Regions from separate parts of the Kitasatospora sp. NPDC101155 genome, predicted to be linked through region 2. Evidence: riboswitches for the same ligand, from Rfam matches in the RefSeq annotation. Region 2 holds a riboswitch; the other holds the start of a gene.

What was found. Region 2 has a riboswitch for ZMP and ZTP ahead of ACIRYZ_RS04545 (bifunctional 5,10-methylenetetrahydrofolate dehydrogenase/5,10-methenyltetrahydrofolate cyclohydrolase). Riboswitches for the same ligand answer to the same signal wherever they lie in the genome.
Region 1: linked by a shared signal. The riboswitch ahead of ACIRYZ_RS02925 (glycine hydroxymethyltransferase) and the one ahead of ACIRYZ_RS04545 (bifunctional 5,10-methylenetetrahydrofolate dehydrogenase/5,10-methenyltetrahydrofolate cyclohydrolase) in region 2 are both predicted to bind ZMP and ZTP.

What each region holds. Positions count from the first base shown of each region.
Region 1 is NZ_JBIWPN010000002.1:80,832-85,031, reverse strand. Features, by position in the region: partial or broken gene ACIRYZ_RS02935 (helix-turn-helix domain-containing protein) at 21-898, opposite strand; gene ACIRYZ_RS02930 (cytidine deaminase family protein) at 1,106-1,516, opposite strand; ZMP/ZTP riboswitch at 1,794-1,908, shown strand; gene ACIRYZ_RS02925 (glycine hydroxymethyltransferase) at 1,929-3,395, shown strand; gene ACIRYZ_RS02920 (aldehyde dehydrogenase family protein) at 3,495-4,200, opposite strand, start outside.
Region 2 is NZ_JBIWPN010000002.1:443,593-447,792, forward strand. Features, by position in the region: gene ACIRYZ_RS04530 (DUF397 domain-containing protein) at 1-57, opposite strand, end outside; gene ACIRYZ_RS04535 (Scr1 family TA system antitoxin-like transcriptional regulator) at 54-935, opposite strand; gene ACIRYZ_RS04540 (ATP-binding protein) at 1,052-1,513, shown strand; ZMP/ZTP riboswitch at 1,789-1,874, shown strand; gene ACIRYZ_RS04545 (bifunctional 5,10-methylenetetrahydrofolate dehydrogenase/5,10-methenyltetrahydrofolate cyclohydrolase) at 1,926-2,759, shown strand; gene ACIRYZ_RS04550 (hypothetical protein) at 2,841-3,071, opposite strand; gene ACIRYZ_RS04555 (alpha/beta fold hydrolase) at 3,245-3,934, opposite strand.

The DNA.
Region 1 (4,200 bases), 360 kb from region 2:
GGGCTGCTGTTCGCGGTTGGTCAGGCCGCGGTGTTGAGGGGGTGTCCGCCCCAGCGGATGCCCTTTTCGCTGCGGACGCGGGCGCGTTCCTTGAGTTGGGCGGTGAGTACGTCGGGGTGGCGGGCGTTGGTGTTGCGCCAGCGCAGGTAGCGGTCCAGTGCCTGGGTTTGCGCGGGGTGGCTGCGGTGGTGGGAGTTGGCGAGTGTGAACTGCCGCAGCGGGCCGAAGTGGGCCTCGATCGGATTGGCCCAGGAAGCGTAGGTCGGGGTGAAGCACAGCTCGACCTTGTTCTTCTTCGCCCAGCAGGAGCCCGCGGTGGGCCGGATCTCCAGGGGCCCGAACTCGTCGAAGGCGAAGACCCGGTCCGGGAAGCGTTCCAGAACGCGCTCGATCCGGTCGAGCTTGGCGTCGCGATCAGGGTCGGGTGACTCCCTCCAGGTCTTGGTGCGCTGGAAGGTGATGCCGCGGCGCCGGAGCAGGCACCGTAAGGCTTCACGGCTGATGCGGATGACACGCCCGTGCACTTTCCGCAGGTAGGCGGCGAGTTTGCGGATCGACCAGCGGTGAAGGGTTGGCCGAGCCTGGTGGGGCGGGTGGTGGCCGTCCGGATGACGAAGTCCTCGTCCTCAGGGCTGAGTAGGCGGGGACGGCCTCCCGCTCACTGAGGGCCCAGGCAGGCCAGGCCGATCTCGTTGAAGCGGTGGATCACATCGCGCACGGTGTCCTCGTCGGCCTGAACCAGCTGGGCGATCACCGGCGCACGGTTCCCGCCCGCCGAGGCGAGCAGCATCATCGCGCGCCGGTAGCGCACCGAACTCGTGCTGCCCCGGCGCACGGTCTGCTGAAGCTTCTGCCCCTCCTGGCCGGTCAGTCTGCGTACACGGACAGGCTCGGCCACCGGGCCTCCAGCGATCGGATCGGACGTCGCCGCACATCCAACCGCCACGACCGCCAACCCGGTGGACCTGTGCGGTCACAGTACTAGTTACCCCGGCTCAGCCACCGGCCCAGCCACCTCGGCCCGGCCACCTCGGCCCGGCCACCTCGGCCCGGCCACCTCGGCCCAGCCACCTCGGCCCAGTCACTCCGGCTCAGTCACTCCGGCTCAGTCGTCCTGGTGGTCGGCCCAGATGTACGCCTCCGGCAGCAGCTCCAGCACCGGCAGGGTGTGCAGTCGCCCGTCCCGTTCGACGATGACCCCCGCCTTGGGGAAGTAGTCCAGCAGCACCTGACGGCAGCGCCCGCACGGCGGCACGACCCCGCGCCCCTGGTCGCCGACCGCCACCACCGTGGTCAGGTCGTACGCCCCCTGCCCGGCCGCCGCCCCGATGAGCACCAGCTCCGCACACGGGCCGCCGGTGAAGTGGTAGACGTTCACGGCCGTGACGATCCGCCCGTCGGCATTGCGCCCGGCCGCCGCGACGCTGTGGTTGTCGCCCCGCGTGTACCGCTCGGCCACCGCCTGGGCCGCCGCGACGAGCTCCTCATCGACTGCCGGGTGATTGATGTCGGACATAGCGCTAGTCCTCTCTGGTCGAACCTGACACGTTTCGATCATGGCCGTCCCACCCCTGATCGTGCCAACCCCTCGCGCAGGCCCGTTCCGGCTGCGCCCCTGGCGCCGCACAGGAGGAATTCTTCCGGACTGTTTCGGGAATTGCGGCGGCTTCATTTCGTCGCAGCACGGGCGTTGCAGAAGAACGAGCAGAAGAGCGGACATGTGCGGCCCGAGATGGACCGGCCGTTCCGCATTCTGAGACCTCCGCCGCCGCCTCCGTGATGTTGATACGATCCCGCTGGACCGCGACTGGCGCGTAGGGATGGAATCGACCATCGGGAAGCGGTCCCGTGAATCCTCACGTCGACGTGGAGCCGCACGTCGAGTTGCCGAGCGCCTGGGCCGCCCGCATCCCCGCCAGGAGACCGCCATGGCCCAGCCCGAGCAGACGCCCCACACCGCCGCCGCCCCCGCGGCCGACACCGCCTTCCGCAGCGCCCTGGACGTCGTGGCCGGCGTCGAACCGCGGATCGCCGCCGCCATCGGCCAGGAGCTGGCGGATCAGCGCGCCTCGCTCAAGCTGATCGCCAGTGAGAACTACGCCTCCCCGGCCGTCCTGCTCGCCATGGGCAACTGGCTCAGCGACAAGTACGCCGAGGGCACCGTCGGCCGCCGCTTCTACGCCGGCTGCCGCAACGTCGACACCGTCGAGGCCATCGCCGCCGAGCACGCCCGCGAGCTGTTCGGCGCCGAACACGCCTACGTCCAGCCGCACTCCGGCATCGACGCCAACCTCACCGCCTTCTGGGCCGTCCTCTCCCAGCGGGTCGAGAGCCCGGCCCTGGAGCGGGCCAAGGTGCGCAACGTCAACGACCTCACCGAGCAGGACTGGGCCGAGCTGCGCCAGGAGCTCGGCAACCAGCGCATGCTCGGCATGTCCCTGGACACCGGCGGCCACCTCACCCACGGCTTCCGGCCCAACATCTCGGGCAAGATGTTCGAGCAGCGCAGCTACGGCACCGACCCGGCCACCGGCCTGATCGACTACGATGCGCTGCGCGAGACCGCCCGCGAGTTCCGCCCGCTGATCCTGGTGGCCGGCTACTCGGCCTACCCGCGGCTGGTGAACTTCCGCAAGATGCGCGAGATCGCGGACGAGGTCGGTGCGACCCTGATGGTCGACATGGCGCACTTCGCCGGCCTGGTCGCGGGCAAGGTGCTCACCGGCGACCACGACCCGGTGCCGCACGCCCACATCGTCACCACGACCACCCACAAGTCCCTGCGTGGCCCGCGCGGCGGCATGGTGCTCAGCACCGCCGAGCTGGCCGAACACGTCGACCGCGGCTGCCCGTTGGTGCTCGGCGGCCCGCTCTCGCACGTCATGGCCGCCAAGGCCGTCGCCCTCGCCGAGGCCCGCCGCCCCGAGTTCCGGGCCTACGCCCGCGCGGTGGTCGACAACGCCCAGGCACTCGCCGAGGGCCTGCTGCGCCGCGGCGGCAAGCTGGTCACCGGCGGCACCGACAACCACCTGGTGCTCGCCGACGTCTCCGGCTACGGCCTGACGGGCCGCCAGGCCGAGGCGGCGCTGCTGGAGTCGGGCATCGTCACCAACCGCAACTCCGTGCCGCTGGACCCGAACGGCGCCTGGTACACCTCGGGCGTGCGCCTGGGCACCCCGGCCCTGACCACCCGCGGCCTGGGCGTCGCCGAGATGGACGAGATCGCCGCCCTGATCGACACCGTGCTGCGCGCCACCGCCCCCGTCGCCGGGGCCAACGGCAGCCCGTCCAAGGCGAATTACGTCCTCGACGAGTCCCTGCGCGACGGCGTCGCCAAGCGCGCCGCCGACCTGCTCGCGCCGTTCCCGCTCTACCCGGGCGTCGACCTGGTCTGACCCGGTCCGGGGCTGCCGAATCCCGTTCGGCAGCCCCGGCCCAGGCCGCTCGGTGCGGTCCCGGGCCCACCCGGTCGATGTGGTTCCGGTCCAACCTGGTCAGTACTGCAGCGACTTGTACTGCAGGAACTCCTCCAGACCGTGCCGGCCCAGTTCACGGCCGAGGCCGGAGCTCTTGTAACCGCCGAACGGCGCCATCGGGTTGAACCGGCCGCCGTTCAAGTCGACCTGGCCGGTGTCGAGTCGGCGGGCGAAGCCGGCGGCGGTGTCGGTGTCCGCGGCCCAGACGCCGCCCGCCAGGCCGTAGACCGTGCCGTTGGCGATCTCGGCGGCGTGCTCCTCGTCCCGATAGGGGAGGATCGACAGCACCGGGCCGAAGATCTCCTCTTGGGCCACCGTCATCTCCGGGGTGACGTCGGCGAGCACGGTGGGACGGACGTAGAAGCCGGCCGGCAGCTCGGGCAGCGGCTCCGGGCCGCCGACCACCAGCCGGGCGCCCTCGGCCACCGCGTTGTCCAGGTAGCCGCGCACCCGGTCCAGCTGCTTGGCGTTGACCAGCGGGCCGATCCGGGTCTGCGGGTCGGTCGGGTCGCCCGGGACGTACTTCTCGGCGGCCTTGGCCGCGATCGCGACCGCCTCCTCGTACTGGTCCTGGTGGACCAGCAGCCGGGTCCAGGCGCTGCAGGTCTGGCCCGAGTTGGCGAAGACGTTGGCGACGTTCACGTTGACCGCGTGGACCAGGTCGGCGCCCGGCAGCACCACGTTGGCGGACTTGCCGCCCAGCTCCAGGGCGACCCGCTTCAGC
Region 2 (4,200 bases):
CTCGCCGCCCTCGTTGCTGCTATAGCTGCTCTTGAACCATGCCAGCTCAGTGCTCATCGTTCTCCCAAGATCTTCTCGATCAAGGCCAGGGACTCCTCTGGGCTGTAAGCCTGGGCCCTGAGGATGCTGTAGCGCGCGTTCATAATCTGGACCTCGTCCGGATCGGTGATCAGCCTACTGCTCGTCTGCACCTCGATGTAGCCCTGCTGGGGCCGACCTTTGGGCGTGATCAGGATGAACGGTCCGCCCATTCCGGCGTGCTCGGTTCTGTCCAGCGGCAGCACCTGGATGACCATTCCGCGCATCCGCCCGACCTCCAAGAGATGACGCAGCTGAGCCTCGTGCACGTCCCACCCTCCGAGCGGCCTGCGCAGCACGCTCTCGCAGATCACCCAGCTGAACATCCCGCGAGGCCAACGAGTCAGCACCTCCTGCCGCGCCATTCGCGCCGCGACCCGCATCTCGATCACTTCCTCCGACAACGGCGGCTGCCTCATCGCGAAGATCGCACGAGCGTGCTCCTCGGTCTGGAGCAGCCCGGGGATTCCGAGCGTGGCGAAGTTATGGCTCTCGATCGAGTCGACTTCCAGGAGCACGTAGTCCCGGAACCAGGCCGGGTGCCGCAGCCGCGCCTTGGCTCGCGCCCGTCTCACGTCGTCTGCGGCGATCGCCAACAGGCCGCCAGCGTTCAACAGCTTGTCCAGCGCAACCAGCAACTCCGGCTGCGGGGTGCGGACCCCGCGCTCGACCGAGCTGATCAACCGCTCGCCGTAGCCGACAAGCTCGCCGAGCTCTTTCTGTGTCAGTCCGGCCCGTTCCCGTAGGAGCTTGATCTGCTTGCCGATCGCCCGGAAGAAGTCCGAGACCTCCCCCAGGTCCTCAGGCAGCTCCGTCCGGATTTCCTCGCCCGACTCGCTCTTACGCGCCGCACCCATCGCGACCACCCCACTGTGATTCAGCTTGGAACAAAAGCTGTCCGCACCCACACAAGCACTCTCTGTGCTCGCCAGATCCATGGTCAGCGTACGTCCGCCCCGCCACGCTTTCTCCCATGACGACCGAAATCCCCCTCGACAACCCCCGCCGCCGCACCATCACCCTCGCCGGCACGCCCAAGGGCGCCGCGATCTGCCGGCGCATCGCTAGACGTCAACTCACCACCTCGGGACTGAACTCCACGCACACCGAGCCGTTCCACTCCGCCCTGCTCATCGTCGCCGAGCTCGCTGCGAACGCGATCACGCACGGACGCGTTCCGGGGCGCGGCTTCGAACTTCACCTCGCCCTCACCACCACCGCGCGCCGGGGCACCACCCTCCGCATCGAAATCAGCGACCCGCGCGGCGACCGACTCCCCGTCCTCCCGACCGTCCACGTCCCCAACGCCCAGTCCGGGCGCGGCCTCACCCTCATCGACGCCCTCTGCGACCGCTGGGGCACCATCCCCCGTCACCCCAACTCCAAGACCGTCTGGGTCGAGCTCGACCTGGCCACCGCCCCCGATGCCACCTGAACCCCGCCATAGCCCGGGCAGCGCGACCCTCTGCACCCTCCTCCCCTTCGCGCTCTTCCTCGCCCTCCTCCTCGCCTGGGCCTACCCCCTCACGTCCAACGACCCTCCCCCACACCCCACTTCAAGCCCAACCGCCACCCCCTGAAACAACCAGGAGTGGGAAGTCGGCCCCACCGACTTCCCACTCCTCAGCCATGTCCGCCGGCCGAACCCCACCCGAGCAGTTGTCAGGACTTGCGGACGGGACCAACCGCCCGGGTTTGGCGGGTACTGTGGGCTCGGGCCGTGACTGGCGCTGAGGTGGAGTACCACCGGGGAGCGGCCTGACGTTTCGTCAATGCCGTGCGCCTGGGCACCTCACCTCGGAGCTCAGGAGTGGAACGTGCTGGAGACGCAGAAGCAGGCGCGGTTGATGGATGGTACGGATCTTGCCCGCCGCATCACCGAGACCAGCGCGGCAGCCGCAGAGGAGATCCGCGAGCACACCGGGGCCTCCCCGTGTCTCGCGACCGTGCTGGTGGGAGAGGATCCGGCTTCGGTCACGTACGTCCGGATGAAGCAGGCCCGGTGTGCGAAAGCCGGCATCCACTCGCGGCACGTGGCCCTGCCCGCCTCAGTGAGCACCAGCGGCCTGGTGGAGGCCGTCACCGCGCTGTCCGAGGATCCGGACGTGCACGGCATCCTGCTCCAGCACCCGGTGGGGGCGCACATCGACGAGCGCGCCGCGTTCGAGGCGATTGCCCCGGACAAGGACGTCGACGGGGTCACCATGCACTCCTTCGCGGCGATGGGGTTCGGCCTGCCCGGCTTCGTCTCCTGCACGCCCGGCGGGATCATGCGCCTTCTGGACGAGTACGGCGTCGACCTCACGGGCAAGCACGCCGTCGTGGTGGGACGTAGCCCTATCCTGGGAAAGCCCGTCGGGATGCTCCTGCTCGGCCGGGACGCCACGGTGACTTACTGCCATTCCCGCACCGTCGATCTGCCCTTGGTCGTGCGCGAGGCCGACGTCCTGGTCGCCGCGGTTGGCCGGCCGCGCTTCATCAACGGGGCGGACATCAAGCCCGGTGCCGTGGTGATCGACGCGGGCTACAACCCGGGCAACGTCGGGGATGTTGACTTCGAGACGGCCCGGCGTAGGGCGAGCCTGATCACTCCGGTTCCTGGTGGTGTCGGTCCCATGACCATCGCCGTCCTCCTTGCGCAGACGGTCGACGCAGCGGCACGTCAGCTCGCCCGGTCCTGACCGTTGCGGACGACCGGGCGACGGCCCGCCTGGTCGGTCTCGGCTGCCGACTCGGTTGTGTACTGCACGTGCGCTGCGCAGTCAGACCGCACGAGCACGGATGACGAGGAACGGTGGCAGCCCGGCCCTCTGTGGTTGCTGGGCCGCCACTTGGGCGGTCGGCGCCGGTTCGGTGACGGCTTCCGGAACGAAGCCGCGCCGAAGGAGTGTGCTCAGGTACGTGGACAGCGTCCGGTGGTGGTTGCCGGCCCGGCGGACGGCCTGGGGGTTGTCGGAGCGCCAGAATCCTTCGGCGAGGTAGTCGCCGACCACCCTCCGGACGGCCCCGTCCGCGACGTGCGTCCAGGAGGCGTAGGGCGCTTCGAGACATCGCTGCAGCCCTTGGACGTCAACTGCCGCTCCCTTGAAGCGATCTCGTGGCCCCGTTGGGGAGTGGGAAGTCGGACGGGCCGACTTCCCACTCCCCCGAGCAATCGCCGGGCCGCTCACAGCTCGGCGCGGTACGCCTCCAGGCGCTCGGCCAGCTCCTTCGGGTGTCCGAGCATCGGGAGGTGATCGCCGGGCATCTCATCCGGCTGGAAGCCGAGCCGTTCGACGACCACTCTCCGCATGAACTCCGCGGGGAAGAAGCGGTCGTCGGACGCCACCAGGAACCTGGTGGGCACCTTCGGCCACGCGTCCAGCGGCCACGACTTCCCGAACGGCGTCGCCGCCTGACCCCGCTGATGCTCCGCCAGCAGCTCGGCGGCCAGGGCGGCCGGAGTGTCGTGCAGGAAGAAGGAGCGGGGGTCCTCCTCGGTGCCCTCCGCGATGCCCCTGCGCAGGTCGGCTTCCCGCCGCGCCGGCCCGTACCCCGTGTTGTCCCACCACTCACCCGGCGACTCGCCCGGGGCCGGCACCTGGGCCTGGAGCATCACCAGCAGGTCCACCGGCACCCGGTCGCACACCAGGGGACCGGTGAATCCGCCGAACGAGTGCGCGACAACGACGAGTTCACCGCGATCGCCGATCGCCTCGACCACCGCGTCCGCGTACTCCGCGAGCCCGGCCGACTCGTCGTCGCACGGCAGGTCGGGCGCGACCACCTCGTGGCCCCGGTCGCGCAACTCGGCGGCCAGCGGCCCCCAGCACCAGGAATCAGCAGCCCCGCCATGGATCAGTACGTAGGTCGCCACCGGCCAGTCCCCTCATCGTCGTTGGTCCACCAGGCAGGCTAGGCGATCGAGCCCGGCCAACGCCCAGGAAGTCGCGGAGTGGCAAGTCGGATCCGCCGACCTCCCACTCCGCGGCCGTTCTGCCGGCTCAGAAGACGAAGTGGCTCGCCCTTTCCGAGGGCGCGCGACCGGGAAGGGGGCCGCCCGAACCATGGATACCGTTCTCGCCGCGTCCACACCCTGTTCCAGGACCGCACCCCGGCTGCCTGGCTGACCACCGTCCTGGC